Regions from separate parts of the Monashia sp. HAY1-11D genome, predicted to be linked through region 2. Evidence: riboswitches for the same ligand, from Rfam matches in the RefSeq annotation. Region 2 holds a riboswitch; each other region holds the start of a gene.
The links. A riboswitch is a leader RNA that binds a small molecule or an ion and turns the genes downstream of it on or off. The one in region 2 is predicted to bind S-adenosylmethionine.
Positions count from the first base shown of each region.

Region 1: another riboswitch for S-adenosylmethionine. It lies ahead of AC1VM9_RS15270 (aminotransferase class V-fold PLP-dependent enzyme); the one in region 2 lies ahead of metX (homoserine O-acetyltransferase MetX).
Region 3: another riboswitch for S-adenosylmethionine. It lies ahead of AC1VM9_RS21020 (bifunctional o-acetylhomoserine/o-acetylserine sulfhydrylase); the one in region 2 lies ahead of metX (homoserine O-acetyltransferase MetX).
Region 4: another riboswitch for S-adenosylmethionine. It lies ahead of AC1VM9_RS03980 (putative leader peptide); the one in region 2 lies ahead of metX (homoserine O-acetyltransferase MetX).

Region 1 covers NZ_CP200320.1:3,303,295-3,311,111, reverse strand. Annotated here, with positions in the region: gene AC1VM9_RS15285 (dipeptidase) at 1-58, shown strand, start outside; gene AC1VM9_RS15280 (ion channel) at 89-835, opposite strand; gene AC1VM9_RS15275 (FtsK/SpoIIIE family DNA translocase) at 979-3,882, opposite strand; SAM riboswitch class IV at 4,048-4,171, shown strand; gene AC1VM9_RS15270 (aminotransferase class V-fold PLP-dependent enzyme) at 4,211-5,599, shown strand; gene AC1VM9_RS15265 (endonuclease/exonuclease/phosphatase family protein) at 5,770-6,876, opposite strand; gene AC1VM9_RS15260 (ribonuclease J) at 6,883-7,817, opposite strand, start outside.
Region 2 covers NZ_CP200320.1:4,211,468-4,219,284, forward strand. Annotated here, with positions in the region: gene AC1VM9_RS19470 (rhamnan synthesis F family protein) at 1-763, opposite strand, end outside; gene AC1VM9_RS19475 (RNA polymerase sigma factor) at 882-2,561, opposite strand; gene AC1VM9_RS19480 (universal stress protein) at 2,876-3,274, opposite strand; gene metX (homoserine O-acetyltransferase MetX) at 3,399-4,634, opposite strand; SAM riboswitch class IV at 4,652-4,766, opposite strand; gene AC1VM9_RS19490 (DUF4192 domain-containing protein) at 4,839-5,990, opposite strand; gene AC1VM9_RS19495 (YkvA family protein) at 6,092-6,841, opposite strand; gene AC1VM9_RS19500 (EcsC family protein) at 6,978-7,670, opposite strand.
Region 3 covers NZ_CP200320.1:4,546,097-4,553,913, reverse strand. Annotated here, with positions in the region: gene AC1VM9_RS21035 (DegT/DnrJ/EryC1/StrS family aminotransferase) at 1-454, shown strand, start outside; gene AC1VM9_RS21030 (Na+/H+ antiporter) at 521-2,407, shown strand; gene AC1VM9_RS21025 (LD-carboxypeptidase) at 2,430-3,473, opposite strand; gene AC1VM9_RS21020 (bifunctional o-acetylhomoserine/o-acetylserine sulfhydrylase) at 3,528-4,874, opposite strand; SAM riboswitch class IV at 4,930-5,048, opposite strand; gene AC1VM9_RS21015 (acyl-CoA dehydrogenase family protein) at 5,252-6,418, shown strand; gene AC1VM9_RS21010 (MarR family winged helix-turn-helix transcriptional regulator) at 6,433-6,915, opposite strand; gene AC1VM9_RS21005 (glycosyltransferase family 2 protein) at 7,412-7,817, shown strand, end outside.
Region 4 covers NZ_CP200320.1:870,986-878,802, reverse strand. Annotated here, with positions in the region: gene AC1VM9_RS04000 (response regulator) at 1-484, shown strand, start outside; gene AC1VM9_RS03995 (ABC transporter ATP-binding protein) at 753-1,520, shown strand; gene AC1VM9_RS03990 (ABC transporter permease) at 1,531-2,292, shown strand; gene AC1VM9_RS03985 (MerR family transcriptional regulator) at 2,363-3,136, shown strand; SAM riboswitch class IV at 3,262-3,374, shown strand; gene AC1VM9_RS03980 (putative leader peptide) at 3,407-3,478, shown strand; gene AC1VM9_RS03975 (ABC transporter substrate-binding protein) at 3,828-4,850, shown strand; gene AC1VM9_RS03970 (ABC transporter ATP-binding protein) at 4,856-5,752, shown strand; partial or broken gene AC1VM9_RS03965 (ABC transporter permease) at 5,752-6,694, shown strand; gene AC1VM9_RS03960 (TauD/TfdA dioxygenase family protein) at 6,793-7,761, shown strand.

The sequences.
Region 1 (7,817 bases), 910 kb from region 2:
GGCTCGCCCGCCCGCCATCGCCACCATCGAGGAGCTCGACGGGCCGCCGGCATCCTGACCCGGCGCGCCGGGTCAGGACGGGCGAGCGTCAGCGGCGGAAGCGGGCGATGGTGAGCCCGACCAGGCGGGCGACGACGAGCGCGACGTAGAGCATCCCGGTGATCTGCTGGAGCAGGACGAACGCGCGCGCGTGCGGCTCCACGGCGTAGATGTCCGACAGGCCCGTCGAGGTCATCGTCGTGATGGACAGGTAGAGCAGCTCGAACCACGTGCGGGTCCCGGGCACGCCGGTCTCGCCGTAGATCGTGAACGAGTGCGGCCAGACGATCTGGATCGCCAGGTAGAGGTACGCGAAGCCCCACGCGACGACGGTGAAGGTCGCCCCGGTGGCGTAGAGCTCGTCGCGGGTCACCCAGTTGTCGGCGAACATGTACCGCAGCAGGCCGTAGCCGGTGTACAGGTAGAAGAGCGCATGCAGCATGCTGCTCCAGAGGGCGACGGCCTGGTTGTCGGGCCAGATCGCCTCGCCGACCGTCAAGAAGACGACCGGGCCACCGAGGAGCAGGGCCACCCACGTCAGCGCCGGCGTCGCCCGCACCGCGCGCACGGCGAGGAAGAGCACGACGAGGCCGATGAGACCGAAGACCGCGCGCGCCGCCTCCTGGACGTCGCCCGACCGCGTCTCGATGAAGGGATAGGCGAGCAGCGCGGCCAGCTGCGCGAAGAGCAGGAGCGCGCACGGCAGGTCGGACAGCTTGCGGCGGAAGCGGTCCCACCGGTTCGGTGGACCGACGCGACGCGGCGTCGACGGCCAGAGCTCGAGCGAGGCACTCACCTCCCGGAGCCTAGTCGCGACGACGTCCCGACGGCGGCAGGCCGCAGTGGGCAGGCGGCAGGCGCGGTCGGCGGGCTCCAGACGCGTCTCGACGCGTTCCGACGCGCCCCGACGCGCCCCGACGTGCCCCGACGCGTCGGCGGTCAGTAGCGCTCGCGGCCGCCGCGGTCGGTCAGCTGCCAGGCGTCCTCCGACTCCTCGTCGTCCTCGTCGACGGTCGGCGTCAGGTCACCGGGCGTCCATGCCGCCGTCGGCACGGCCGTCGTCTCCTCCTCCGCCTGACGCCGCTCGCCGCGCTCGGCGACGATCGCGGCCGTGCGCTGTGGGGCGACGTCGTCCGGCAGGCCGGCCGTCAGGTCCGACGTGTCGAGCTCGACCGGCGGCGGGGCGTAGGGCTGGTCGTCCTCCGGGACGAGGTCCTCGTCGTCGACCGCGACGGCAGCGGGCACGTCCTCACCGCGCAGCAGCGCGAGCGTCTGCGGCAGGTCGTCGGGACGCACGAGCACGTCGCGCGCCTTGGACCCCTCGCTCGGGCCGACGATGCCGCGGGACTCGAGCAGGTCCATGAGCCGGCCGGCCTTGGCGAAGCCAACGCGCAGCTTGCGCTGCAGCATCGAGGTGGACCCGAACTGCGTCGTGATGACGAGCTCGGCAGCCTGGAGCAGGACGTCGAGGTCGTCGCCGATGTCGTCGTCGATCTGCTTCTTGGGCGCCGCGACGGTGACGTCCTCGACGTAGTTCGGCTTGAGCTGGGTCGTGACGAACTTGACGACCTCGTGGATCTCCGACTCGTTGACCCACGCACCCTGCACCCGCATCGGCTTGCTGGCGCCCATCGGCAGGAAGAGGGCGTCGCCCTGGCCGATGAGCTTCTCGGCGCCCGGCTGGTCGAGCACGACGCGCGAGTCCGCGAGCGAGGACGTGGCGAAGGCCATGCGGCTCGGCACGTTGGCCTTGATGAGGCCGGTGACGACGTCGACCGACGGGCGCTGCGTGGCGAGGACGAGGTGGATGCCGGCGGCCCGCGCCAGCTGCGTGATGCGCACGACCGACTCCTCGACGTCGCGCGGGGCGACCATCATGAGGTCGGCGAGCTCGTCGACGACGACGAGCAGGTACGGGTAGGTGGTGATCTGCCGCTCCGAGCCGGGCAGCGGCTTGACCTTGCCGGCCCGGACCGCCTTGTTGAAGTCGTCGACGTGCTTGAACCCGAACGCCGCGAGGTCGTCGTAGCGCTGGTCCATCTCCTTGACGACCCACTGGAGGGCCTCCGCGGCCTTCTTCGGGTTGGTGATGATCGGCGTGATGAGGTGCGGGATGCCTTCGTACGCGGTCAGCTCCACGCGCTTGGGGTCGACGAGGATGAGACGGACCTCCTCCGGCGTCGAGCGCATGAGGATCGAGGTGATCATCGAGTTGACGAAGCTCGACTTGCCCGAGCCGGTGGCGCCGGCCACGAGCAGGTGGGGCATCTTGGCGAGGTTGGCGATGACGTAGGCGCCCTCGACGTCCTTGCCGACGCCCATGACCATGGGGTGCTCGTTGCTGCGCGCGGTCTGGCTGCGCAGGACGTCGCCGAGCGCGACGTTCTCGCGGTCGGTGTTGGGGATCTCGATGCCGATGGCCGACTTGCCGGGGATCGGGCTGAGGATGCGCACGTCGGCCGAGGCGACGGCGTACGCGATGTTCTTGCTCAGCGCTGTGACGCGCTCGACCTTGGTGCCCGAGCCGAGCTCGACCTCGTAGCGGGTCACCGTCGGGCCGCGGGTGAAGCCGGTGACCGCGGCGTCGATGTCGAACTGCTCGAAGACGTTCGTCAGGGACTCGACGACGGCGTCGTTCGTCTCGCTGCGCGTCTTGTGCGGCGACCCCGGCTTGAGCATCGCCTGGTCGGGCAGGCGGTAGGTGATGTCCCCACCGAGGCTCAGCTGCTCGACGCGCGACGGCATCTCGGACATCGGCGGCGGCACGAGCTCGGCCTTGGGTCCGACCTTGCTCGTGTCGGGGGCCCCGTGGGTCTTCGGGTCCGTGGCGTCGATCACCTTCTCGCCGCTCGGTCGCGGTGCGAGGACGCCGGGCGCGGTCGGACGTTTCTCGCCCGGGCGCAGCCGCTTGGTGGGGGCGTCGTCGGCCTCCTTCTGCGCCGCCTGGCGGAAGGCCTCGTCGCCGTCGCGCTCGGACAGGTCGACGGGCTTGCGGCGGGCCCGCTTGAGCGCGGCCGCCGGGGCGTCGGCCTCCGCCCCGTCCCCGGCGTCGGCCCCGTGGGGATGCGTGCCGCGGTCGATGACGAGCGCCTTGAGCTGGCGCAGGCGGGTCGGGACCATGTTGACCGGCGTCGCCGTGATGACAAGCAGGCCGAAGACGCCGAGGAGCACGAGCAGGACGGTCGCCCCGTAGGTGGAGACGGCCGCGGCGAGCGGGCTCGAGGCGAGGAAGCCGATGATGCCCCCGGCGGCGCGCATGCCGTCGGCCCCGTCGGGCGGGTTGGGGATGCCGTCGGCGAGGTGCGACAGGCCGCACGCGGCGAACGTCAGGGTGATCGTGCCGACGACGATGCGGTTGGTCGCGGCCTCGTCCTGGGGGGCGCGGAGCATCCGCAGGCCGAGGGCCAGCAGCACGAGCGGGACGGCGTACGCGACCCGCCCGAAGGTGCCGGCGAAGACGGCGTGGACGACCTGGCCGAACGTGCCCGAGACGCCCCACCACTCGCGGGCCGCGACGACGACGGCGAGGGCGATGAGGGCGAAGCCGATGCCGTCGCGCTTGTGCTCGGGCTCGAGGTCGGCCGCGCTGTGCCCGACCCGGCGCACCGCGCCACCGGCCAGGTGCGAGACGCCCATCCACGTGTTGCGCACCGCGTTGAGGGGGAACGGCAGGCCGCCGCCCCGCGTCTTCGTCGGCCCCTTGGACTGGCCCCTGCGGGCAGCGGCCGGCTTGCGCTGTGCGGGGCGGGTCGAGCGGGCCGCCGGCGGGCGCGACGACGAGCCCTTCGCGCGCGCGGCCGCGGCGGGGCTCGTTCGCTGGCTGGTGGACGGACGTGTCGCCATGGTCGCACCGTACGCCAGCGTCCCTCTCAACTCACGCGTCACACGCGCACCACGACCGATTCGCCGGACCGTGGCCGCGGGCGCGAGTCGGTGCCGTCTCAGATTCCGACACCGTGGGCCCGCTGGGTGGACACCCGGACAGGCCGGCGCCTATGGTCTTCGCCAGGTCAAGAGTGTCAGCGACAAGCCCCGGCTCGCTGGCCAGCAACCCTCCTCCGCGGTGGGGTGCTCCGGGTGACGACCAGGCCGTCCTCGGCTGGTTTCTCCTCGAGGTCGGCAAGCGCGGACCTGCACCGGGTGGGTCCCTGGACTCGCGAGGAGCACTGCCATGTCGGCCCTTCCCACCACGACGACCCTCTGCGGCGGCGGCCCCGCCCCGGTCGTCCGCACCCGAGCCCTCCGCGTCGTCGCCGAGGGCGAGGCCCTGCCGCGTGTCGTCGGCGCGGACCTGCGCGTGCCCACGACCCGGGGCGAGGTGGCCTACGCCAACCTCGACCACGCGGCGTCGACCCCCGCCCTCCAGACCGTGAAGGACGCCGTCGACCGCGCCCTCGAGACGTACTCGTCGGTGCACCGCGGTGCCGGGTTCGCCTCGCGGCTGACGAGCGCCTGGTACGAGCAGGCGCGTGAGGAGGTGGCCCGGTTCGTCGGCGCCCGCGAGGACGACCAGGTCGTCTTCACCCGCACGACCACCGACTCGTGGTCGGTGCTCGCCCACGCCCTGCCGAGCCGCGCCGTGGTCTTCGTCTTCGGCAGCGAGCACCACTCGACGCTGTTGCCCTGGGGCCGTTCGCGCACGGTGCGCCTGCCGATCCCCCAGAGCACCGACGACGCGCTCGACCTGCTCGACGAGGCCCTCGCCGAGCACCCGGGCCGGCACCGCCTCGTGGTGCTGACGGCGGCGTCCAACGTCACCGGTGAGGTGTGGCCGGTGGAGCGCTTCGCCCGTCTCGCCCACGAGCACGGCGCCCGGATCGCCGTCGACGCCGCGCAGCTGTCCGCGCACCGCCGCATCGACCTCGCCGCGTGGGACGCCGACTGGGTGGCCTTCTCCGGCCATAAGACCTACGCCCCCTTCGGTGCCGGCGTGCTCGCCGGGCGTCGTGACTGGCTCGACGCCGGCGCACCCTACCTGCCCGGCGGCGGCGCGACCCGGACGGTCACCGAGACGGCCACGGAGTGGGCCACGGGCCCGGCGCGCCACGAGGGCGGCAGCCCCAACGTCATCGGCGCCATCGCCCTCGCGGCGGCCTGTTCGACGATCGAACGCCACCGCGCCGCCATCGAGGCCCACGAGGAGGCGCTGCTCGAGCGACTGCGCACCGGCCTCGAGGCGGTCCTGGGCGTCGAGGTGCTCTCGATCTTCGGCGACGACCACGACCGGGTCGGTGTCGTCGCCTTCACGGTGTCCGGCTTCGACCCCTCGCTCGTGTCGCAGGTGCTCTCGGTCGAGCACGGCATCGGTGTGCGCGACGGCAAGTTCTGTGCGCACCTGCTCGTCGACGAGCTGCTCGAGGACCCGTGGGGCGAGCGTCCCCAGACCGCGGTGCGCGCCAGCGTCGGGCTCGGCAGCACGGCCGAGGGCGTGGAGCGTCTCGTCTCGGCCGTGGCCGCGCTCGTGGGCGAAGGACCGTCGCGGACGTGGACCCGGACGGCCGCCGGGTGGACGGTCGAGGGCACGGACCCCCGCGACGTCGAGGTCGAGCGCCCCTGGTGAACCGGACCGGGTCTCTCGCCGCCTGACCCCCGTCACCCCGCAACACACCGAACAGCTGCCAGGTGGGTCCGGGAATACCAGGGACCACCTGGCAGCTGCTCGGTGTGTTTGCGATCCCGCGGCGAGACGGGTGGCGGCGGTCGGGCGGGGTCGGGCGGTCCGTCGGGGGGTCAGCGCTCGGCGCGCAGGGCGTAGGACGCCCAGACGGCGGCGTGGTCGGTCCGGTTGACCGCGACCTGACCCGCGTCCACGACGGCCAGTCCGCGGCTCAGCTGATGGTCCAGGTCGACGTACGGCGGGATGCGCCGCCCCTCGAACGGCCAGGTGCGCACCCAGCCTCGGCCCGCAGCCGCCTGGGCGTCGGTCAGCCCGGTCGCGAGCCGCCGGAACACCGGGTGGCCCGACGAGGCGTTGAAGTCGCCGGCGAGGACGAGCGGTCGGTCGGTCGGCTGCGCGTGCACCCACGTCGCGAGCGAGACCAGGGCCGCGTGCCAGTCGTCGGTGCGGTCGGGCAACGGCGGCGGCGGGTGCACGGCCCGAAGCCGCACGGTGCCGGCCGGCGTCGTGACGTCGACGTCCGGCTGGAGGCTGTCACCGGCCGGGCTGACGCCGTCGGCACGCTCGCTCAGGGGGTACCTCGAGAGCACGAGCGTCCCGACGACACCATCGCGCGCCCGACCGACGCGTTGCGGGAAGAATGCGCGCGCACCGGCGTCGTCGAGGTCGGTCTCGGACTCCGGCGTCGCCTCGACCAGGACGAGCACGTCGACCGAGTGCAGCCGCACGGCGTCCATCAGCTGACGCGAGTTGGCTTGTCCCTCATGGAGGTTCGCCGACATGACGGTCAGGTCGGTGTCGACCGTGGCGTGCACGCTCGAGGACCACGCCGGGGCCGCGACGACGAGCCCCACGACCGCGACCGCGACGATCGGCACCGACACGGACCAGCGACGCAGGAGGAGCGCGGCCGCCGCGAGCAGCAGGAGAGCGACGACGGCGAGGGGACCCGCCGTCTGGAGCACGACGACCGGGTAGAACGTCGAGTCCAGCCCGCGCAGGGCCACGACGGCGAGCAGAAGCACCAGGACCGCCAGCAGCGCCCGGTCCGCGACACGCTCCCACCGCCGGCGGGACCCAGCGTCCTGCGGCGGGTCGGCGCTCTCCTCCGAGGGATCGGCGGCGACCTCCGCCGGGTCGGCGGCGACCTCCGCCGGGTCGGCGGCGACCTCCGCCGGGTCGCGGGCGACCTCCGCCGGGTCCTCGACGTGTTCGGCCACGCCGCGTCAGGCCTGCAGGACGACGGGGATGATCATCGGGCGACGGCGGATCTTGCCGCCGACCCACGAACCCACCGCACGCCGGACGATCTGCTGCAGCTGCTGGTCGTCGCGCACCCCGTTGGCGACGGCCTCCTCGATCGCGCGCTCGACCTTCGGGATGACCTGCTGGAAGATCTCGTCGTCCTCGACGAAGCCGCGCGCCGTGATCTGGGGGCCGCTCGCGATCTTGCCGGTGGCCGAGTCGATGACGACGATGCAGGAGATGAAGCCCTCGTCGCGCAGGATCCGGCGGTCCTTGAGCAGCGCCTCGTCGGCCCCACCGACGCTGCTGCCGTCGACGTAGACGTACCCGCAGTCGACGACGCCGACGACGGACGCCTTGCCCTCCACGAGGTCGACGACGACGCCGTCCTCGGCGAGGACGACGTGGTCCTCGGGGACTCCGGTCTGCATCGCGAGCCGCGAGTTGGCCCACATGTGTCGCCACTCGCCGTGGACCGGCATGACGTTGCGCGGCTTGACGATGTTGTAGCAGTAGAGCAGCTCGCCGGCGCTGGCGTGGCCCGAGACGTGCACCTTGGCGTTGCCCTTGTGCACGACGTGGGCGCCGAGACGCATGAGGCCGTTGATGATGCGGTAGACGGCGTTCTCGTTGCCGGGGATGAGGCTGCTGGCGAGCAGCACGGTGTCGCCGGGGCCCACGTCGATGCGGTGCTCGCGGTTGGCCATCCGGGACAGGGCCGCCATCGGCTCGCCCTGCGAGCCGGTGCAGATGAGGACGACCTCGTCGTCGGGCAGGTTGTCGAGCTTCTTGAGGTCGACGAGGATGCCGTCGGGCACCTTGAGGTAGCCGAGCTCGGCCGCGATGCCCATGTTGCGGATCATCGACCGCCCCACCATGGCGACCTTGCGGCCGGCCTTCTCCGCGGCGTCGAGCA
Region 2 (7,817 bases):
CCTGCAGCTTGGCGACGGGCAGGCGACCGCCCAGCACCCGGTCGGCCAGGACGATGGTCGGGTTCCACCGGTCCCGCCGCACTCCCCGCATCTCCCGGGCCACGGTGAGCAGCCGGGCCCGACCGCCGGCGACGGTGTCCGGCCGGGCACGCCACGCGACGCGGTTCAGGGCCATCCACGTGTCGCGCAGCCCCGGCCGGAAGTACGCGGCACACTCGAAGCCGGCCTCCAGCAGCCGGCGGCTCAGACCCACCTCGTAGGAGTGGATGACCTGCTTCTTGTCCGGCAGGACCGTGACCCCTTCCCAGAAGGAGCGGAAGGCCTCGCTGCCGGCGGCCTCGGGCCGGAACACCATGAAGTAGCTCTGCACGTGCGGCGCGATCTCCGTGTTCGACGTCAGCCCCCAGAAGCCGCAACGCCGTCGCTGCATCCGCTTCCAGATCCGCAGCAACGGGACCGTCGTCCCGACGAAGCTGTCGTTGCACAGGACGACCTCGTGGCCGGACTCGACGTGCGCGACCTCGAGCCCGTACCGGTAGCTCATGAAGTCGTGCCCGACGTTGGGCCGCTGGACGACCTCCAGGTGGGGGCGTGTGGCAGCCCACCGCTCACCGTCCGGGCCCAGGCCGCTCGTGGTGACGAGGACCACGCGGTCGCAGACGGTCGCGAGCTGGTCGACGAACCGTCGCACGTGCGGCGCCAGCTGCCCGTCGGGGTCGAAGTGGGCCATGACCGCGACGCGTCGGTGGACGGTGGAGGGCACGCTGGACTCCTCTTTCGGTGGCAGGGCCTGCTCCGGAACCGACGCGGGGGGACGAACCCGCGGGCCGGGCGGCATCCAGCCACCCGGCCCGCGTCGGGACCGTCCGCGAGTCCACGCGTCAGTCGAGGTAGTCGCGCAGGACCTGCGAACGGCTCGGGTGACGCAGCTTGCTCATCGTCTTGGACTCGATCTGGCGGATCCGCTCGCGCGTGACGCCGTAGACCTTGCCGATCTCGTCGAGCGTCTTCGGCTGGCCGTCGGTCAGGCCGAAGCGCATGGAGACGACCCCCGCCTCGCGCTCGGAGAGCGTGTCGAGGACCGAGTGCAGCTGCTCCTGCAGGAGCGTGAAGCTGACGGCGTCCGCGGGCACGATCGCCTCGGAGTCCTCGATGAGGTCACCGAACTCGCTGTCGCCGTCCTCGCCGAGCGGGGTGTGCAGCGAGATGGGCTCGCGGCCGTACTTCTGGACCTCGACGACCTTCTCGGGCGTCATGTCGAGCTCCTTGGCCAGCTCCTCCGGGGTGGGCTCGCGGCCGAGGTCCTGGAGCATCTGTCGCTGGACACGGGCCAGCTTGTTGATGACCTCGACCATGTGCACCGGGATGCGGATGGTGCGGGCCTGGTCGGCCATCGCGCGGGTGATGGCCTGACGGATCCACCACGTCGCGTACGTCGAGAACTTGTAGCCCTTGGTGTAGTCGAACTTCTCGACCGCGCGGATCAGGCCGAGGTTGCCCTCCTGGATGAGGTCGAGGAAGAGCATGCCGCGACCGGTGTAGCGCTTCGCGAGCGAGACGACGAGACGCAGGTTGGCCTCGAGGAGGTGGTTCTTGGCCTTCTTGCCGTCCTGGGCGATCCACCACAGCTCGCGCTTGAGCTTCATGTCGATCTTGTCGCCGGAGTTGAGCTTCTCCTCGGCGAACAGGCCGGCCTCGATGCGCTTGGCGAGCTCGACCTCCTGCTCGGCGTTGAGGAGGGCGACCTTGCCGATCTGCTTGAGGTAGTCCTTGACGGGGTCGGCGGTGGCACCGGCGGTGACGACCTGCTGCGCGGGGGCGTCGTCCTCGTCGTCGTCGCGGATGACGAACCCGGACTCCTCGGCCTCCTCGGCGGGAGCGGCGGCGTCCGTGGCGACCGGGACCGTGTCGTCGTCGCCCTCCTCGGTGTCCTCTGCCGCGGGCGACTCGTCGGTCTCGTCGCTGTCGTCGTCGTCGGTGACCTCGACGTCGACGAGCTCGCTCTCGTCGGCGTCCTCGGGTTCGGCGTCATCGTCCTCGAGCTCGTCCGAGTCCCCGGCGACCTCGGCGGCAGCCACCTTCTTCGGGGCGGTCTTGCCGGCGGCCTTCTTGGCGGCGGCCTTCTTCGCGGCCGGCTTGGCGGCGGCCTTGGCGACGCCGGCGTTCGTGGCGGCCTTCTTGGCCGGCGCCTTGCGCGCCGCCGCGCCCTCGGCCTCGGCGGTGGCCTCGGCCTCGCCGGCCTTCGTCGCGGGGGTGGCCTTCCTGGCGGTCGTCTTGGCGGTCGTCGTCCTCTTGGCGGTCGTCGTCGCAGCAGCGGTGGTGGAACGTGCGGTGGCCACAGTGCCTCCCTTGGTCCCGGATCGGGTTCGCTTCTTCGTGTCGGTGTGCGGCGCGTCGACGACGATCTCGATGTCGTGGGCCTCGAGGGTGACGAGGACCGGCTTCATCTGCTTCAGGTCGAGGGCTGCCTCAGCCTGCGCTCGTGCGATCTCGGTGCCGGTGATGCTTCCGTTGGTGCTGCCCTTGACCAGGAGCTGCATGATCGCCTCGTGCTGGAACACCTTGGGCAGGGTCTTCGGGGGTCCAGCGGGTGTTGCCTTCGGCACGGATGCAGTCGCCTTTCATCGCGGGTCTCGTGTGGTGCGGGCCGACGTGAGCACGCGGGCATGCCACATCACAACGAGCGAGAACGGGGGTTCGTGCCGGAAGAGCGTGGCCTGTCGGAGTCGGGTCCCCTCGGACGATCTCGCTGTGTGCCTCTTGCGATCCGGTACTCGGACATTATAAAACGCGCAACGGCGTGCGAGCGAACGGATCGGGCCGCGCGGTGGTGCCGACCCGGTGTGACACGACCCCGCCGGCGGGCGGGGCGGGCTCAGCCGGCCTTGACGGCGAGCACCGGGCAGGACGCGTCGAGCAGGATGCGCTGGGCGTTGGAGCCGAGGATGAGCTTGCCGACGGGGCTGCGGCGACGCAGTCCGATGACGATGAAGTCGGCGTTCTCCGCCTCCGCGACGCTGATGAGGTCCTCGGCCGGGTCGTTGCCCCGGACCAGCTGGCGCACCTCGTGCTCCAGGCCCTTGTCCTCGAGCACGGTCGTGACCCGCTCGAGCTCGGCCTCGAACGCGCTGGCCTCGTCGGCGTCGAAGTCCTTCCCACCCCGGTGGGAGCTGATGACGACGAGCTTGGTCCCCCTCAGGACGCACTCCTCGGCGGCTCGCTTGAGCGCCGCGCGTCCCTCCTTGGTGGCGACGTATCCGACGACGATGGCCACTTCGCGGACCTCCTTGTACGGCAACAACCGGGTGCTCGCACCGTACCCGAAAAGGTGGCCGCGGGCACCGGCACGCGCGCTCGGACGGATCGCGTTGCGCGCCGGGCCTGCCGAGGCGTCGGGGTCAGCGCGGACGCGCGAGGGCCTCGCGGACCACCGAGCCGACCTGCTCCTCCTCGATGAGGAAGCCGTCGTGTCCGTAGGCGGAGGTGATCGAGACGCGCGTCGAGACGGGGAGAGCCGCATGCAGCTCGTCCGACAGCCGCGGGGGGTACAGCCGGTCGGTGTCGACGGACACCACGGTGCAGTCGGCCGTGACGCGCGCCAGCGCCGCCTCGATGCCGCCGCGGTCGCGGCCGACGTCGTGGGAGTTCATCGCCTCGGTGAGCACGACGTAGGAGTTCGCGTCGAAACGGCGGGCGAGCTTGCCGGCGTGGTGGTCCAGGTAGGACTCGACGGCGAAACGCCCTCTGCCGGCGGCGCGTTCGCTGAGGCTGAACGGGTCCTCGCCGAGCTGGGCCTGACGACCGAACCGGTCGTCGAGCTCGGTCTCGGTGCGGTAGGTCACGTGCGCGATGCGCCGGGCGAGGCCCAGGCCGGTGTCGGGACGGTGGTCCGTGTCGTAGTAGTCGCCGCCGGCGTAGTGGGGGTCGCTGCGGATGGCGAGCAGCTGCGGCTGGCACCAGGCGATCTGCTCGGCCGTGGCGTAGGGCGTGGAGGCGAGCACGACACAGCGGTCGACGTCGTCGGGGTGGCTGACGGCCCACTCGAGGGCGCGCATGCCGCCCATCGAACCTCCGACGACCGCGGCAAGCCGCGTGATGCCGAGCTCGGTCAGCAGCGCCCGCTCGGCGGCGACCTGGTCGCGCACGGTCACGTACGGGAAGCGGCTGCCCCAGGGGCGCCCGTCCGGGGCGGGGCTCGCCGGCCCGGTCGAGCCCTGGCAGCCGCCGAGGACGTTGGCGGCGACGACGAACCAGTCCTCGGGGTCCACGGCCTGCCCCGGACCGATGAGGCTGTTCCACCAGCCGGGCGACGGGTGGCCCTCGCCCGCCTCACCGACGACGTGGCTGTCGCCGGTGAGGGCGTGCTCGACGAGGACGACGTTGTCGCGGGCCTCGTTGAGCCGGCCCCACGTCTCGTAGGCGATCCGGACCTCGGGAAGGACGCCCCCGCGCTCGAGCTCGAGGTCACCGACGTCGACGAACTGCCGCCTGCCGACGGGGTCCCCCTCGCGCCAGACGCCGTCGCCGCGTCGGTCGGCCGAGACGTCGGGACGAACGGGCTGCGAGCCGTCGACACCCTGCTGGCGTCGGGCCGGACGGCGCGTGACCTGGCCGGACCGGTGGGTCACAGTCATTCTGGCTGCTCCTCGGGTGTGCGCGCTTGCCGCAGTCCCGTGCCGGTGCGGCCTGGTCCTCACCCGGGGCACCCCACCGCGAAGGAGGGTTGCCGGCCAGCGAGCCGGGGCTTGGCGCTGGCGCTCATGACCTGCCACCACCATACGCGACCGCGTCTCGAGGCGTGGCCCTCGGGTCCACGGGCTGGACGGCTGGAGGGCAGGTCAGGCGCAGCTGCGGGGACGCAGGCCCCAGTCGAGGGACTGCCGCACGAGCTGTGCCAGCCGGTACCGCGGGTCGACCTCGAGGGCACGGTCCACGGCGACGGAGGCGTGGGCGCCGTCGCCGAGCCACCAGGCGTACGCGGCCACCACCGCCAGGACCGGTGCCGCACACGCGGCGGGGGTCGCCCGGCACAGCTCTTCGAGGCGCGCCAGGCGCACTCGCTCGGTCAGCGCGCGGTCCCACCCGCCGCTCCCCTCCAGCATCTCGTCGATGTCCTCCTCGATCTCCTCGTCCACGACCTCCCTCACGTCCCGCGGCAGGCTGTCGTGGGAGGACGTGTCGGCCTCGAGTGCGCGGCGCAACCGGCTGACGAGGTCGCGCGGGCAGGCCTCCAGGGAGAGGGTCCCGGGGCACACCCACGCGACGAGCAGGTCGCGCAGGCGGACGTCGACGAGCGGGCCGAGCAGCGCGGCCAGCGTCGTCGGCGTCGGCTCGGTGCCGAGCCCGCGGCGCACGAGGCGGACCCACGCCCCCAGTGCCTCGTCGACGAGGGCAGCGCGCGCCCGGCGGTCGGCAACGCCGGTCCCGACATCCGAGTGGGCGTGCCGCTCGGCCCACGCCTCGACCGCGGCGAGCCGGTCGTCGTGACGCGGGTCCTGCGTCGGCAGGGGCTCGACGAGCGCTGCGAGCTGCTGGCGCGTGCCCAGCACGACGGTGCCCAGGGCGACGTACTCGGCGACGGCCGGGACGTCGGCCACGTCCGGCAGGGCTCGCCCGGGCGGTGGGCAGCAGGCGCAGTCGAGCCCGAACCAGCGGCCCTCGCGCACGACGAGCCGGTCGCCCACCGGGACGAGCTCAGCCTCGAGCGCGTCGCCCAGGGCGGTGAGCAACGGTGCGGGATCCTCGTCGGCGGCGCCGCCGGCGAACCCGACGAGGACGACGCGGCTCGGCCGCTCGCGCACCAGGGCGGGCAGGATCTGCGCAGCCGCCGCGGCGGCGTCGGGTGGGGCGACGAGGTCCAGCCGGGCCACGAGCCCGAGGCGCCGGCCGTGGAAGCAGGCCACGACGACACTGCGCTCGGGCCTGAAACCGAGGTGGTAGGGCAGGACCGTCAGCAGGTCGGCCGGTCCGGACAGGGAGATCTTCGGCATGCCCGAAGGCTGCCCCCGGCCGGCGCGGAGCGGCACTCCCCCGCCGGCCGCCTGTGGACCGCGCCGCCAGGCGCGGAGGGGGTGTGGACGACGGTGCTGCGTCAGCGCTCGAGGCGCTTGCGGACCGACTCGAGCACGTAGTCGGTGGCCGCCTGGCGGACCCCCTCGGGCAGGCGTACCCCCTCGGATCGACCCGGGCCGGTCGAGCGCGGGCCGTCCGCCGGGCGCTGCGCTCCGAGGCCGCCTGCGGTCGGTGCCCCCGAGGCGCCTGTCGAGCCGGTCAGCCGCCCGACGACACGGCCCGGTGCGGCAGCCCCGGTCACGTCACGGTCGCGGCGTCGACCGTCGGCGACCTGGCCGGCCCAGAGCCGGGCCCGCGCGTCGGCAGGCGTCCCCAGCGCGGTCCCCACGCGGTCGTCCGGTGCGGTCGGGGACTCCGACGCCTGCCCGGGCTGCTCGGCGCGGGTCCGCGGCGTCCGCTCGGCAGCACCCGGGCGTGACGTCCCGGGCCGGTGCAGCCCCTGGCCGATCTCCCAGGCGATGAAGCGGTCGGTCTCCTCGAGGAAGGCCTTGACGACCCAGGTGAGCACCACGGCGTCGTCGGCCACCCCGATGACCGGCAGGATGGCCTCCGGCACGAGGTCCAGCGGTGACGCCACGTAGGCGACCGCCGCCGCGACGAGCGCGAGCCTGCCCAGCGACGTGCCGGCGTACGTGCGGTCGAGCGTGGCCCGGACGAGCCGCGGCACCGCCTGCACGCGCTCGCCGAGCCGGGGCGCGCCCGGGCGGGTCGAGGCGCGCACGACGGACGCGACGGTCGCGGCGAGCTTGAGCCGAGAGGCGGTCTTCATGCCCGCCCCAACGAGCGGCCGGGCAGATGGATTCCCGGCGCCGACGTCGTGTGCGCGGGGACGCCGGCGACGCGTCCGCCGGGATGGAGGACGCGTGCGCGGCCTCGGCCGGGCGTCGGGGCCGTCATCGGTGAGGTCACCGACCGAACGTCGCCACGGGCGGGAACTCCTTGGCGGCCTGCTGGCCGATCCGGCCGAGCATGTACACGTCGACACCGGCGCCGAGGACGCCACCGACGACGGGCACGGCCCGCCCGAGACGGGCGAAGGTGCCCTGACCGATGCGTCCGAGGAGGCGGAAGCCGACGGCCTTGTTGACGACCATGAGCGTCGGCGGGGGCAGACGGTCGAGCGCGAGCATGGACAGCCGGCCCCCGGCCGCGTGGAGGCCGGCCTTCTTCAGCAGGTCGTCGCGGTCGGCGCCGACGAGGGTCAGCAGGATCGCCGAGCGGATCTCGGGCTGGTCGATGTCGTACCCGCGGACCTTCGCGGTCGCGGCGGTCAGGCGCGTGCCGAGCAGGTAGAACTCGAGGAGGTTGGCGGGCAGCGAGACCGGCATCGTGAAGAAGCCGCCGAGGCCCGTGACGAACCCACCTGCGGCGCCGAGCTGCCGGTGGTCGCGAGCGATGATCCGCAGGGCCTGCTCGGCGTCGCCGTGGGCGTCGCGCAGGGCCTTCGCGGCCACCTCGTGGGCGGAGTCGAACGGGCCCTTGCCGTCGATGCCGACGTCGAGGAGCCGCTCGACGAGCCGCGTCGCAGCGCCCGTCAGGCCGCTCTCCGCGGGCAGGGCGGCACGGGAGAGCGCGCCGCCGTCCGCCCCTTCGCCCACCTGCTCGGTCCCTGCGTCCGAGGTCTGCACTGCCCCGCCCCTGTCCCATCCGAACAAGCCCACCGGCCCTCACTCCTCGCACGACGTCGCGTCTGCGGCCGCACCCGGCGACCCCTCCCCCGCCACCGTATGACGACTCGGCGCCGC
Region 3 (7,817 bases), 330 kb from region 2:
CGTCGGGTACCTGCACGACGAGGTCGGCTACAACTACCGGCTCACCAACCTGGCCGCGGGCCTGGGCCTGGCCCAGCTCGAGCGCCTCGACGAGTTCGTCGCGGCCAAGCACCGGATCGCGACGCGGTACGACGAGGCGTTCGCCGGCCTCCCGCTCGTCCTGCCGCCGCGCGTCGAGGGTCTCGACGCGACGTACTGGCTCTACTCGGTGCTCGTGCCCGAGGGTGACGGCCGCGGCCGGGACGAGCTGCTCGGACACCTCCACGCGCTCGGGGTCGGCGCCCGCGCGCTGTGGCGACCGCTGCACGCGCAGCCGCCGTTCGCGACGGCGCCGGTGCTCGGCGGCGGGGTCGGCTCGGGGCTCTTCGCCCGCGGCGTCTCGCTGCCCTGTGCCACCGAGCTGACCGAGGCCGACCAGGAGCGCGTCATCGAGGCGGTCCGCTCGTTCTTCTGAGCCCCCGGGCCGCCCACGCGGCGGTCCGATGACGCGCAGGGGGCCGCATGTTGGCAGGATGGCCCGGTGGAGATCGCGACCGGGTTGCTGGCGATCGCCGCGACCGTCCTCGGCGGCGCGTGGCTGGCTGACCGTCTGCGCCTGCCCGCACCGCTCGTCCTCATGCTCGTCGGCATCGTCGGGTCCTACCTGCCCTTCGTGCCCCAGGTGGCCCTGACCCCCGAGGAGGTGCTCCTCGGCATCCTGCCGCCGTTGCTCTACGCGGCCGCCATCCAGACCTCGCTCGTCGACGTCCGCACGTACAAGGGCACGATCGTGTCGCTGTCGGTGGGGCTGGTGCTGTTCACCGCCCTCGCCGTCGCGGTGTTCCTGCACCAGCTGATCGGCCTCGGGTTCGCCGTGGCGTTCGCCATCGGTGCCGTCGTGGCCCCGCCCGACGCGGTCGCGGCCACCGCGGTCGGACGGCAGATCGGGCTGCCGCGGCGGCTCGTGACGATCCTCGAGGGCGAGTCGCTCGTCAACGACGCGACGGCGCTCGTCGCGCTGAGCACGGCGCTCACCGCGGCCGGTCTCGCGACGGGCGACCGGGCGCAGACCCTGACCTTCGGCGGTGTCGTCGGACAGTTCCTCTGGGCCTCGGTCGGTGGTGCGGCGATCGGCTTCGTGGTGTCGCTGGTCGTCCTCGTCCTGCGCAAGCGGTTCTCGACCGAGGCCGCCTTCGACACCGTCCTGTCGTTCATGGTGCCCTTCGCCGCCTACGTCCCCGCCGAGGAGCTGCACGCGTCGGGGGTCATCGCCGTCGTCACCGCCGGCATCGTCCTCGGTCACCGGTCGCCGCGGTCGCAGACCGGCGCGTCACGGCTGTCCGAGCGGATCAACTGGGGGTCCATCCAGTTCCTCCTCGAGAACGCCGTGTTCCTCCTCATCGGCCTGCAGGTCTCGTACGTGGTCGAGAAGGTGCGCGCGTCGTCGCTGTCGTGGGGCACCATCGCGCTCGCCGCCTTCGGCACGCTCGTCGTGGTCCTGCTCGCCCGGCCGGTCTGGGTGTTCCCGTTCCGGTGGTTCAAGTCCAGCGTGCTCCGCCTCGAGGCGCCGTCGCCGTGGTCGCACTCGGCGGTGCTGTCGTGGGCCGGCATGCGTGGCGTCGTGACGCTCGCGGCCGCGCTGCTCCTGCCGGACCAGACGCCGCACCGCGACGTCCTCGTCCTCGTCGCCGTCGTCGTCACGGTGGGGACGCTGCTCGTCCAGGGCACGACCCTGCCGCGCCTCGCGCGTCGGCTCGGGGTGCGCGGCCCCGACCCGCGTGAGGACGCCCTCCAGGCCGCGACCGTGCTCCAGGCCGCGACGCGGGCCGGGCTGGAGGCCCTCGACGCGATGCCCGACGTCGACGACGCGACGCGGACGACGCTGCGGGACCGCGCCGACGACCGGCTCAACCAGATGTGGGAGCGCCTCGGTCCGAGGGGCGCCGACGTCGACGAGACGCCGAGCGAGCGCTACGTCCGTGCCCGCATGACGATGCTGCAGGCCGAGCGCGGCGAGGTGCTGCGGCTGCGTGACGAGGGTCGGGCCGACCAGACCGTGCTCCGCGTCGTCCTCGGGGCCCTCGACCTCGAGGAGACGATGCTGGACCGCATCGACGACCAGCAGGAACGACTGGCAGAGAGCGAGATGTTGCCCGTGGAGACCCTCGAGAGCCCGTGCGAGCACCTGGAGGACACCGACTCGTGCGCCGAGCCGCGCACGCCCGAGGGCTGCGAGGAGTGCCTCCGCGCCGGCACGACGTGGGTGCACCTGCGCCTGTGCCTGCAGTGCGGTCACGTCGGCTGCTGCGACTCCTCGGAGTTCAAGCACGCGACGGCGCACTTCCACGACGTCGGACACCCGGTCATCCGCTCCATCGAGCCGGGTGAGACGTGGCGCTGGTGCTACCTCGACGAGGTCGTCGGCTAGCCAGCCGCGGAGTCGCGCGTCGTCAGTCGAGGCGCTGCACGACCGTGTGCGTGCCGGCTGCCGGGTCGTGCTCGACGGACGTCGTGGCGCCCTGCACGAGCGCGAGGAACGGCGCGACGTGCCCGCACTCGACGTCGGCCAGGATCGGCACGCCGAGCATGCCGAGGGCGTCGCTGACGGCGTCGTGCTGGGTGAACCCGCCCGGCTCCGGGGCGTTGGTGCGGGACACGAGGATGCCGGTGGCCGCGTCGAAGAAGCCGCGCAACCGCATGGCGTGAAGGGCACGGCAGACGTCGTACGAGGGCCACTCGGCGATGTCGAGCAGGACGACGAGGCCCTCCGGGGCGTGCCGTGCGGCAAAGGTGCTCGTGTCGCCGTAGGTGCTGCCGGCGAGGAAGCTGATCGTCTCGACGCAGCCACCGACGAGCCGCCCCGAGAAGCCCGCGGGCTCACCCTCGTGCCCCGGGTCGATGCGGGTCCACGTACCGCGTCCGTCGAGGGTCATCCGCGAGACCGTCGGGTCGGCGGCGTAGTCGTCCCAGCCGCCGGAGCGGAACCGCCCGGGGGAGCGCTGCACCAGCTCTTCGCCGGCTGAGGCCGACGCGACGTCGACCCAGTGCAGGATGCCGTCGGGCAGGACGTACGGGGTGTCCATGAGGTTCTGCCCGTGGATCGTGGCCAGGCCGGTGGTGAGGGTGAGCGGGGTCAGCCACGTCGAGGTGTCGGAGAAGCCGACGCACCACGTCGGCTCGGCGGACGAGACGGCGTCCAGGTCGAGCAGGTCGAGCAGGTCGATGCCGGTCTCACCACCCCAGGGCGGCACCACGGCCCTGATCGTGGGGTCGGTGAGCATCGACATGAGCTCGGCCGCGCGTGCCTCACGCGGCCCGCTGACGTGACTCGTTGCGTGGTTGAGCTCGCCCACCACCACGTCGAACCCGCGGTCGCGCAGGCACCGGACGGCATGGGTGAACCGACCCCACAGGCGGTCCTGGACGCCCGAGCTCGGCGAGGTGACACCGACCCGGTCGCCGGGACGCAGGGGAGCGGGGTAGCGGATCGGCATGGCCGACATGCTGCCAGCCGTGCCGACCCGCCACACCCCGGCTTCCGCCGGTGCTCAGGGCTTCGCGGCCGCGAAACCCTGCTCGAGGTCGGCGAGGATGTCGTCGATGTGCTCGATGCCCACGGCGAGGCGAACGAGACCCGGCGTGACGCCCGCCGCGAGGCGGTCCTCCTCGGGGCCCTGCGAATGGGTCGTCGAGGCGGGGTGGATGACCAGGGACCGCACGTCGCCGATGTTCGCGACGTGGCTGTGCAGGGTCAGCGCCTCGACGAACCTCTTGCCGGCATCGAGACCACCGGCGATCTCGAACGAGAGCACCGCGCCCGCGCCACGGGGCGCGTACTTCTGCGCCGTGGCGTGGGAGGGGCTGTCCGGCAGCGACGCCCACACGACCCGCTCCACCTGGGGGTGACCCTGCAGGTAGGCAGCGACCCTGGTGGCGTTCGCGAGGTGGCGCTCGATGCGCAGCGACAGCGTCTCGAGGCCCTGGGCGATGAGGAACGCGTTGAACGGTGCCGCGGCCGGCCCGAGGTCCCGCAGCAGCTGCACACGCGCCTTGAGGATGTAGGCGAGGTTGGCCCCGAGCGGGCTGCCGACGCCGAGGTCCCGGGCGAAGACGAGGCCGTGGTAGCTCTCCTCGGGGGTGTTGTAGTTCGGGAACCGCTCCGGGTCGGCGCCGTAGTCGAACCGGCCCGCGTCGACGATGACGCCGGCGATGGACGTGCCGTGACCGCCGAGGTACTTCGTCGCGGAGTGGACGACGACGTCGGCGCCCCACTCGATCGGGCGGATGACGTACGGGGTCGCGATGGTGTTGTCCACGACGAGGGGGACGCCGTGCTCGTGCGCGACCGCCGCGACCGCCTCGATGTCGAGCACCTCGGCCTTCGGGTTGGCGATCGTCTCGCCGAAGAACGCCTTCGTGTTCGGCCGCACGGCGGCACGCCACGCGTCGACCGAGCTGGGGTCCTCGACGAAGCTCACCTCGATGCCGAGCTTGCGGAACGTGAACCTCAGCAGGTTGACGGTGCCGCCGTAGAGGCTCGGCGAGGCGACGATGTGGTCACCGGCCTCGGCGATGTTGAGCAGGGCCAGGGTGGTGGCCGACTGTCCCGAGGCGACGAGGAGGGCCCCGACACCGCCCTCGAGTGCGGCGATGCGTTGCTCCACGACATCCGTCGTCGGGTTCATGATCCGCGTGTAGATGTTGCCGAACTCCTTGAGCCCGAACAGGTTCGCCGCGTGGTCGGTGTCGTCGAAGACGTAGCTCGTCGTCTGGTAGATCGGCAGGGCGCGCGCACCGGTCGCGCTGTCGGCGCTCTGTCCGGCATGGATCTGCTTGGTCTCGAAGGACCAGTTCGGCTCGGTCATCGTGGTCTGCTCTTCCTGGTTCGGGTCGATGACCGGTCGTCGTCCCGACGGCCCGGCGCACCGACGGCTCGGTGCGGGGAGAGGGTCTCCGCGCTTGCCCGCGCCGGCTGTCGACGTCGGGCCAGGTCCTCACCCGGGGCACCCCGCCGCGGTTGGGAGGGTTGCCGGCCAGCGAGCCGGGGCTTGGCGCTGGCGCTCATGACCTGCCCGCAGTGTAGACAGCGGCGTCCGAGGAGTGGGAGCCGGTGTCCGAGGGGTGGCGGCCACCTCCCGCGGAAGCCGCGCCGTGGCGCGGTACTGGCGGCGTCGGGGCCGCTTCCGCGTCGGAAAGTGCGCCGCGGCGCGGTACTCGTGGCGTCGATCACGAGGACGTCCTACTAATCCGAACCCGTGAGTAGGATCAGGCCGTGAGCACGAACGCCGACTTCGACCTGTACCGCACCAGCGAGGACCACGAGGCGCTGCGGGAGGCCGTACGCGCCGTGGCCGAGGACAAGATCGCGCCCTTCGCGGCGGCGGTCGACGCGGAGGCCCGCTACCCGCAGGAGGCGCACGACGCCCTCGTGGCCTCGGACTTCTTCGCCCCCCACGTGCCGGAGGAGTACGACGGCGTCGGCGCCGACGCGCTCGCGACGTGCATCGTCATCGAGGAGGTCGCCCGCGTCGACGCGTCCGCCTCGCTCATCCCCGCCGTCAACAAGCTCGGCTCGCTCCCGCTCATCCTCGACGGCAGCGACGAGCTCAAGGGACGCTACCTCCCGCCCCTGGCCCAGGGCCGGACGACGTTCTCGTACGGGCTCTCCGAGCGCGAGGCCGGCTCGGACACCGCGTCCATGAAGTGCCGCGCCCGGCAGGACGGCGACGGCTGGGTGCTCAACGGCCAGAAGTCGTGGATCACGAATGCCGGTGTGTCCGAGTACTACACGGTCCTCGCCGTCACCGACCCCGACGGTCCCCGGGGTGGCAACGTCACGGCCTTCGTCGTCGAGAAGTCCGACCCGGGGTTCACCTTCGGCGAGAAGGAGCGCAAGCTCGGCATCAAGGGCAGCCCGACCCGCGAGCTGCACTTCGACGACGTCCGGATCCCCGGTGACCGCGTCGTCGGCCAGGTCGGTGACGGCCTCAAGATCGCGCTGCGCACCCTCGACCACACGCGCGTCACCATCGGCGCGCAGGCCGTCGGCATCGCCCAGGGGGCGCTCGACGTCGCGCTGGCCTACGTCAAGGACCGCAAGCAGTTCGGCAAGCACATCGCCGACTTCCAGGGGATCCAGTTCATGCTCGCCGACATGGCGATGGAGCTCGAGGCCGCGCGCCAGATGGTCTATGTCGCGGCGGCCAAGTCCGAACGCGGTGACAAGGACCTCTCGTTCTTCGGGGCAGCGGCCAAGTGCTACGCGTCGGACGTCGCGATGAAGGTGACGACCGACGCCGTGCAGCTGCTCGGGGGAGCCGGCTACACCCAGGACTTCCCGCTCGAGCGGATGATGCGCGACGCCAAGATCACCCAGATCTACGAGGGCACCAACCAGGTCCAGCGCATCGTCATGGCACGCCAGCTGCTCAAGGGCTGACCGGGCGACGAGGCTCAGTGCCGGCGCCGGTTCCCGCGGGTGCTCGAGCTGGAGGCGTGGATGTCGGCCGCGACGCCCCGCAGCGCCTCGGTGATGGTCGTGAGGACCTCCGTGACATGCGGCAGGCTCGCCGGGTCGAGCGTGTCGAAGGTGTGCGGCACCCAGTCGTGCACCTGCCCGAGCCGGCGCAGGTCGGCCTCGGGGATGCGCACCGTGCTCCGACGCCGGTCGGCCGGGTCGGCCACCCGCTCGACGAGGTGGCGGCGTTCGAGCCGGTCGACGAGCGTGGTCGTCGAGCTCGTCGTGAGTCCCAGGGCCTGGGACAGCTCGGTCTGGCCCATCGACCCGCGGGCCAGCAGGTAGCTGATGGCGCGGCTCTCGTTGACGGTGAGGTCGAGGTGCTCGGCCGCGGCGAGGCGGTAGCGCTCGCCGGCGAGGATGAGCTCGCGCAGGGCGGCGGTCGCCGCAGCCCGGTCGGCGGCACGGGTGGGGGTCATGGTCCCAAACCTACCGAGTCGCGGATCGGCGGCGGAGCAGGCCGACCGCCACGTGACGCGATGGTCGAACTGCTTGATGATCGCGCGACCCCGCCGTATGGTGGTCGTGCACCGCCGGGGGCGGCGCGGCCGTTCGCGGCTGCGACGCCCTTGGACACGAGGTCAAACAGCGTGCCCGTGTCCGCGGCGCTGCGTCGTCACCGGGGGTCCGAGTGGCGGGCGCCGCCGCCCCTCCCCGGAGGCGGCGCCCCACTCCCCGCGAGCGCCGCGAGCACGCTCGAGTGCGAAGGCCCGCTCCCGCGGCGGCACCGGGCCCGGTCGGGTCGTGGTGGGCCCGGGAGGCCCGGCGGCCGGCGCGTCCTCGTGGCTCGGGCGCCCCGCGGTCGACTCCCGACCCTCCAGTAGGCTGGTCGCCGCTCGCGCCCCGGGCAGCGGGCGGTACACGGGAGCCGCGACCGGGCCCCGGGACGACGAGCAGAGGACGAGGAACACCAGCGTGGACGCGTCGACGCAGCTGACCCCGCCGGTCAGCGTCATCATGCCGCTGCTCAACGAGGAGCGGCACCTGCGCGACGCCGTCGCGATGATCCTCACCCAGGACTACGCCGGCCCCATCGAGGTCGTCCTCGCACTCGGCCCGTCGACCGACGGCACGGACGCGGTCGCCGAGGCGCTGGCCGCGGAGGACCCGCGGGTCCGTCTCGTGCGCAACCCGAGCGGGCGCACCCCGGACGGCCTCAACGCCGCGATCGGTGCCTCGACCGGCGCGGTGATCGTGCGCGTCGACGGGCACGCCGAGATCCCCGACGACTACGTCTCGCGCGCCGTCCGCGAGCTGCACCGGGTCGGCGCCGACAACGTCGGCGGCGTCATGGACGCGCGCGGCACCACCGACTTCGAGC
Region 4 (7,817 bases), 3.3 Mb from region 2:
CGACGTGCCCATCATCGTCCTGTCCGGCCGGCAGGGCGGACCCGACAAGGTGGTCGCGCTCGACGCGGGCGCCGACGACTACGTGACGAAGCCCTTCGGCATGGACGAGCTCCTGGCGCGCATCCGCGCGATCACCCGACGGGTCACCGGCGGCGAGCCGCAGGTGGTCCCCGCGACGGTGTTCGGCGACGTCACCGTGGACCTGGCCGCGAAGGTCGTAACCCGGGCGACGGAATCCGGCGAGCCCGAGCGGGTCCGCCTCACGCCGACCGAGTGGGCCCTGCTCGAGGCGTTGGTCCGCAGCCCGGGCAAGCTGCTGTCCCAGCGTCACCTGCTCACGGAGGTCTGGGGCGCGGCCTACGTCAACCAGCCGGCGAACCTACGCCTCTACATGGCGCAGCTGCGCCGCAAGCTCGAGCCCGAGCCGAGCCATCCGCGCTTCCTGCTGACCGAACCGGGCATGGGCTATCGCTTCCAGCCGTGAAGCATCACGACCCTCAGCCGCCCCGGGCGCTCCAGCGGTGACGGTGAGCACGGCGCCCGACGTCATCACTCGCCGCGGGGTCGACGACGGCAGGGGCACAGCCCCAGCACGGTCGGAGTCCGCTCGACCTGGAGAACGGTCGTGAGCGGGTGACCTGGTCGCTTCCTGCGTGGGTCTGGTCGGTGCCGGCCTTGGTCGTCTCCGACGCAGCGCGGCGGGCGAGCAGGGGCTTGACCTTGACGCAGCGTCAAGGTTGGACGCTTGCGTCATGACCACGACACCAGCCATCGAGATCGTCGGACTGACCAAGTCCTACGGCGACCACGCGGTGCTCCGGGGCGTCGATCTGAGCATCCCGTCCGGCACCATCTTCGCGCTGCTCGGCTCCAACGGCGCCGGCAAGACCACCACCGTCAAGATCCTGTCGACCCTGCTCAAGGCGGACTGCGGGACCGCCACCGTCAGCGGGTTCGACGTCGCCACCCAACCGGCGAAGGTCCGCGAGTCGATCAGCCTCACCGGGCAGTTCGCCGCCGTCGACGAGGTCCTCACCGGGCGGGAGAACCTGCTGCTCGTGGCTCAGCTGCGACGACTGGAGGACCCGGGCAGGGTCGCGGACGGTCTGCTGGCGCGGTTCGCGCTGACCGACGCGGGCGGGCGCAGGGTCGCGACCTACTCAGGCGGCATGCGCCGTCGCCTCGACATCGCGATGAGCCTGATCGGCAACCCGCCCGTGCTCTTCCTCGACGAGCCGACGACCGGGCTCGACCCGCAGTCGCGGATCGAGGTGTGGAAGACCGTCCAGCAGCTCGCCGGCCAGGGGACCACGGTGCTGCTCACCACGCAGTACCTCGACGAGGCCGAGCACCTGGCCGACCGGATCGCGATCCTCCACGAGGGCCGGATCATCGCGAACGGCACCCTCGCCGAGCTCAAGCAGCTGCTCCCGCCGGCCACGGTCGAGTACGTCGAGAAGCAGCCGTCCCTCGAAGAGATCTTCCTAGCGGTCGTCGGCCACGGCGATCCCGTCACGTAAGGACCCCGCGATGACCACCCACTTCCTCAGCGACACCTCTGTCCTGCTCAAGCGCTCGCTGCGCCACATCCTGCGCAGCCCGGACACCATCATCACCACCGCTATCACGCCCATTGCCATGCTGTTGCTCTTCGTCTATGTCTTCGGTGGCGCGATCGATGTCGGCGGCGGCAGCTACGTCGACTACCTGCTGCCCGGGATCCTGCTCATCACCGTGGCCTCCGGCATCGCCTACACCGCCTTCCGGCTCTTCACCGATGTCTCGACGGGCATCGTCGAACGCTTCCAGTCGATGCCCATCGCCCGATCGGCGCTGCTGTGGGGCCACGTGCTGACTTCGGTCGTGGCGAACCTCGTCTCGCTCGCGCTCGTCGTGCTCGTCGCGCTGGCGATGGGATTCCGCTCTGGCGCAGGGGTTCTCGCGTGGCTTGCGGTCCTCGGGATCCTGGTCCTGTTCACTCTGGCGCTGACCTGGTTGGCCGTGATTCCCGGGCTGACCGCGAAGTCGGTCGACGGGGTGAGCGGGTTCTCCTACCCGCTGATCTTCCTACCGTTCATCAGCTCGGCGTTCGTGCCCACCTCTGGCATGCCCGGTCCCGTGCGTTGGTTCGCCGAGCACCAGCCGGTCACCTCGATCGTCGACACCATCCGCGGCCTCTACGCCGGGCAGCCGGTCGGCAACGACGCCTGGATAGCCGTCGCCTGGTGCGTCGGCCTGCTGGTTGTCGCCCACACCCTCGCGATGCGCACCTACCGCAGCAAGATCGCCTGACTCGGCGGGAGGCGACGACGGGTGGACACCGCGAAGCGCCATGACACCGCCGCGGCAGGAGAATGACGCCATGCTCACGATCAGCCAGCTCGCGTCGTACGCCGGCGTGACGGTACGCGCGGTACGGCACTACCACGCCAAGGGGCTGCTGCCCGAGCCCGGGCGCGACCAGTCCGGCTACCGGCGCTACGACGCTGCCGCCGTGGTCGAGCTTGTCAAGATCCGCACCCTGGCCGACGCCGGCGTACCTCTGTCGCGCGTGCATGAGCTGCTCACGGCACGGGACGAGGAGTTCGCGATGGCCGTCGAGGACATCGACCGCCGGCTGCGCGCCGAGATCCGCCAGCGCCGACGTCACCGGCAGCAGATCGCCAAGCTCGCGGCCGGCGAGAGCCTCACGCTGCCGCCGGAGGCCGTCGCGTACCTGGACCGGATGCGCCAGCTCGGGTTCCGGGAGCGGCTGATCGAGGTCGAGCGCGACAGCTGGATCCTGATCGCCGGCCAGATGCCGGATGCCGTGCCGGCCCTCATGGCCATCAAGCACGCCCAGATCGAACACGACGGGCTGCGTCGGCTGTATCTCGACATCGGAGACCTCGCCGACTGCGGGCCGGACGACCCGCGGCTGCCCGCGCTCGCAGACCGGGTCGCCGCCTTCATCGAGGCCGCGGCAGCCGAGGCCGTGGGCATCGAGGACGAACATCCCGTCAGCGAGGACCTGGTCGCCCTGTTGGACGCGGCGTTCGTCGAGTCCTTCCCGTGCGCGAACCACCTGCTGGAGCTCCTCGAGGAGCGCGGCTGGACGGGCTGGACCAACATCCGGCGCATGCACCCCGCGGTCTGACCCCCCCGCGGCATCGTCCGTCGACACCCGTCTTGCCGCGACCAGCGGGGACGCGTGTCTCGGCATGAGAGACCTTTTCCTATGGAACTGGTAGGTCTTGGCGTTGTCCCGCTACTGTCAGGACAGGTCACGAGATCCAGTGCCAAGCCCCGGCTCGCTGGACGGCAACCCTTCCTCGCGATGGGGTGCCCCGGGTGATGACACGGCGGCCGCCGACCGGTGGTCGCAAGCGCGAGGCTTCCTGCCTCACGTCTCTTCCGAGGACGACTCATGAACCACATGCTCACCGGCCGACGCCACGTCGACCTGCGGCGCGTGAGCAGCGCCCTCTGTCCCGCCTGAGCAAGTCCCCCGAAACGCGGCTGCGCGACGCCACGAGGATGTCCTGCTGCCCGCCATCGCCGCATCGCGTCTTCGCGCAGCGACTCGCGGACATGCCTGAACGACGTCGATCCGCGGCCGCCCGCGGACGCGCCTACAGGCTTTCCGCAGCCGGCCTGCTGACCACCTGCAGCTGACGCGGAACACCCGCCTGCTCCCGGAGTCCCGGTACGGCACTCGCCTCGGCATGCCCTCCCGGCGCGCGGATCATCACGGCTGCCCTTCTGATCCAGCCGCCGGGACCAGCCCTGCCTCCGCGTGACCCGCCGACGCCACTTGCCCGTCCATTCCCGCAGAAAGAAGCACCGACATGAAGAAGTTCCCCACACGGATCCTCGCCCTTCCTGCCGTGACCCTCCTCGTTGCCGGACTGGCCTCGGCCTGCTCCTCCGCCTCCGGGGCCGAGCAGAAGGACTCGGGCCCCGTCACGCTGCGCTACCAGGGATGGGCCAACTCCGTCACCCTCCCCGAGCTCGCCGAGGACCTCGGCTACTTCAAGGTCGTCAAGCTCAACTGGGTGGGCAACACCATCAGCGGCCCCCAGGACATCCAGTCCGCGGCGACGAACCAGACCGACTACGGCGGCGCCTTCGCCGGCGCGGTCGTCAAGCTGATCACGGCCGGCGCACCGGTCAAGGCCGTCATCAACTACTACGGCGAGGACGCGAAGACTTTCAACGGCTTCTACGTCAGGGCCGACAGCCCCATCCGGACGGCACGGGACCTCATCGGCAAGAAGATCGCCGTCAACACGCTCGGCGCGCACAGCGAGGCCGTCATCAACACCTGGCTGCAGAAGAACGGCCTCACACCCGACGAGATCAAGCAGGTACAGCTCGTCGTCGTGCCACCGAACGACACCGAGCAGGCCCTGCGTCGGGGTCAGGTCGACGTCGGGACGCTCGGTGGTGTCCTGCAGGACCACGCCGTCGCAGCGGGCGGACTGCGCCGCCTGTTCAGCGACTACGAGCTCTTCGGCGCCTTCAACGGCGGCCAGTACGTCCTACGCGACGAGTTCATCAAGGACCACCCGGACGCCGCCAAGGACTTCGTCACCGGCGTCGCCAAGGCGATCGAGTGGGAGCGCACCACCCCGCGTGAGCAGGTCATCGCCCGGTTCACCAAGATCATCGAGCAGCGCGGCCGCCACGAGAACACCGACAACCTCAAGTACTGGAAGAGCGTCGCGGTGACCGACCGCGGCATCATCTCCGATACCGACTTCACCCGCTGGGGCAGCTGGCTGCAGGAGAAGGGCTTCCTCAGCGGCAAGAAGCTCGACCCCGCCAGCTACTACACGAACGAGCTCAACGGGCTCGCGAAGGCCGGGTGAGCTCGGTGAGCACCCAACAACACCAGGGAAACCCGCCCACTCCCCGCATCTGCCTGCGGGGCGTCACCAAGGACTTCCAGGTCCGCCCAACCAAGGACACCCCGTCCGGCCGCGTGCTCCGTGCACTGGAGGACATCACTCTCGACGTGTCGGCGGGCGAGCTGCTCACCCTCGTGGGCCCGAGCGGGTCGGGCAAGACAACGCTCCTCGACATTCTCGGCGGGCTGAGCGAACCCACCGCGGGCGAGGTCCTCGTCGACGGCAGGCCCGTCGCCGGGCCGGGCCTGGACCGGGGCATCGTGTTCCAGCAGTACGCGCTCTTCCCGTGGCGCACCGCGCTCGGCAACGTCGCCTTCGGGTTGGAGGGGCCACAGTTCCGCCGGCAGGGGCTCGGCAAGAAGGAGCGCCTGGATCGCGCGCGCGAGTACCTCGCCCTCGTGGGTCTCGGCGGGTTCGAGGAGCGTTACCCGCACGAGCTGTCCGGCGGCATGAAGCAACGGGTCGCCATCGCACGCAGCCTCGCCTACGAGCCCGGGATCCTGCTCATGGACGAGCCGTTCGCGGCGCTGGACGCCCAGACCCGTGAGCAGCTCCAGGACGAGCTGTTGCGGATCTGGGGTGCCACGGGAACGACGGCCGTGTTCATCACGCACGGCATCGAGGAGGCGGTCTACCTCGGCCAGCGGGTCGCGGTGCTCAGCTCGCGGCCGGGTCGGCTCAAGGCGGTCGTCGACGTCGACCTCGGCGACCGCACCCTGGGCGCCGAGCGCGACCTGCGCTCCGCGCCTGAGTTCGTCGCCTACCGGCACCGCCTCTGGGAGCTGCTGCACGACGAGGTGGCCAGCGCCCAGCGAGCCGGCCACCAGAAGATCCAGCCCGACGGCACCGAGAGGGCAGCCTGATGACCACGACCCACACCATCGACTCCCTCCCCGCCACCGACGCCATCGACGCTGCCCCGCCCCCCGAGGGCCCCGGCGCCCTGAACCCGGACGGCGAACCGGCTCGCGGCGACGGCGCGAGCGCGGCCGCGCCCCGCCCCCGGGGATACAGGCGTCGGCTCTCGAGGATCCTGCGCGCCGCCAAGGTGGCCCTATGGCGGTCCGCGGCGATCCTCGTGTTCCTGCTCGCGTGGGCTCGTGCCACAGTTCCTCCTCGGTGAGGACACCCGCGTGTTCCTCCCGCCGCTGCACGACGTGCTCCGAGCCCTGCTCGACGCCATCTCGAGTGGGGAGCTGTGGGACCACCTGTCGGCCAGCCTGACCCGGTCGGTCACGGGCTTCAGCATCGCCGTCACGGCCGGCATCGCCCTGGGCCTCGCGCTCGCGTGGTACCGCAAACTGGCGTCGTTCCTCACACCCCTGCTCGAGCTGTTCCGCAACACCGCCGCGCTCGCCCTGCTCCCGGTGTTCGTCCTGCTCCTCGGCATCGGCGAAACGTCCAAGATCGCGATCGTCGCCTACGCGAGCTTCTTCCCCGTGCTGCTCAACACCATCGCAGGTGCCACCACGGTCGACCCGCTGCTGATCCGAGCCGCCCGCTCCCTGGGGCTCTCGCAGGTGCGCCTCTTCCAGAAGGTGATCCTGCCCTCGGCCGTCCCGACCATCTTCACCGGCATCCGGATGGGAGGCACCGCCTCGATCCTCGTGCTCATCGCCGCCGAGATGGTCGGAGCCAAGGCCGGACTGGGGTTCCAGATCGTCAACGCCCAGAGCAGCTTCCTCATCCCACAGATGTACGCCGGGATCCTCACCGTCTCCCTGCTCGGGCTCGCCGTCAACGTCGGCCTGGTCCGCCTCGAGGCGCACTTCTCCAAGTGGCGCACCTTCGCGCCCAGCCGCTGAGCACCCCAGTCGAACAGACGACCCACCCGAACACCGCCACCCGAAAGCCGCCCAACCGAACACCCGCACGACCACCCACCCACAGAAGGAGAAGCATCATGACCACCACTACCGACCGCACCCCGACCGCGTCCGCCACCCCGGCTGCTGAGCCGGCGGGTCAGCTGACCGTGCGCAAGCTGGGCGCCCACATCGGCGCCGAGGTGTCCGGCGTCGACCTGACCCAGGACCTCGACGCCGCGACTATCGCGGGGATCCGCGCCGCCCTGCTCGAGCACAAGGCCCTCGTCTTCCGCGACGCCCCGCTCGACGACGCGGGCCAGCAGCGGTTCGCCGGCTACTTCGGCACACTCACGACGGCGCACCCGACCGTCCCCGCGGTCGACGGTGCACCGCAGGTGCTGCCCGTCGACAGCGAGCGCGGCCGGGCCAACCAGTGGCACACCGACGTCACCTTCGTCCAGGCACCCCCCGCTATCAGCACGCTCGTGAGCCACACCGTGCCCGAGTACGGCGGCGAGACCCTCATCGCCAGCTCGGCGGCGGCCTACCGTGCCCTGCCGCAGCCCCTGCGCACCCTCGCGGACCAGCTCTGGGCCGTGCACACGAACGAGTACGACTACGCCGACAAGGCCGTCGAGTCGTTCGACGAGAAGTCGAAGGGCTACCAGGAGGTCTTCCAGTCCATCCCGTTCGAGACTCACCACCCGGTGGTCCGCGTGCACCCGGAGACGGGGGAGAAGGGGCTGTTCATCGGCGGGTTCGTGCGCCGGTTCGTCGGCCTGTCGGTGACCGAGTCGCGCGACATCCTGCGGCTGCTGCAGGCGTACGTCACCAAGCCAGACCACCTCGTGCGGGTCTCGTGGCAGCCCGGCCAGCTCGTCATCTTCGACAACCGCATCACCCAGCACTACGCGGTCGACAACTACGACAGCCTCCCGCGTCTGCTGCACCGGGTCACGGTCGCTGGTGACGTGCCGGTCGGCATCGCCGGCGAGCCCAGCCGCGCCGTTAAGGGGGACGCCTCGCACTACACCGCGGCCGAGCACACGGCCAGCGCCGCCTGACAACCAGGGCCACCCTTCGACGTGCCCGGGTGCGGGTCCGTGCCCGGCACGTCGAC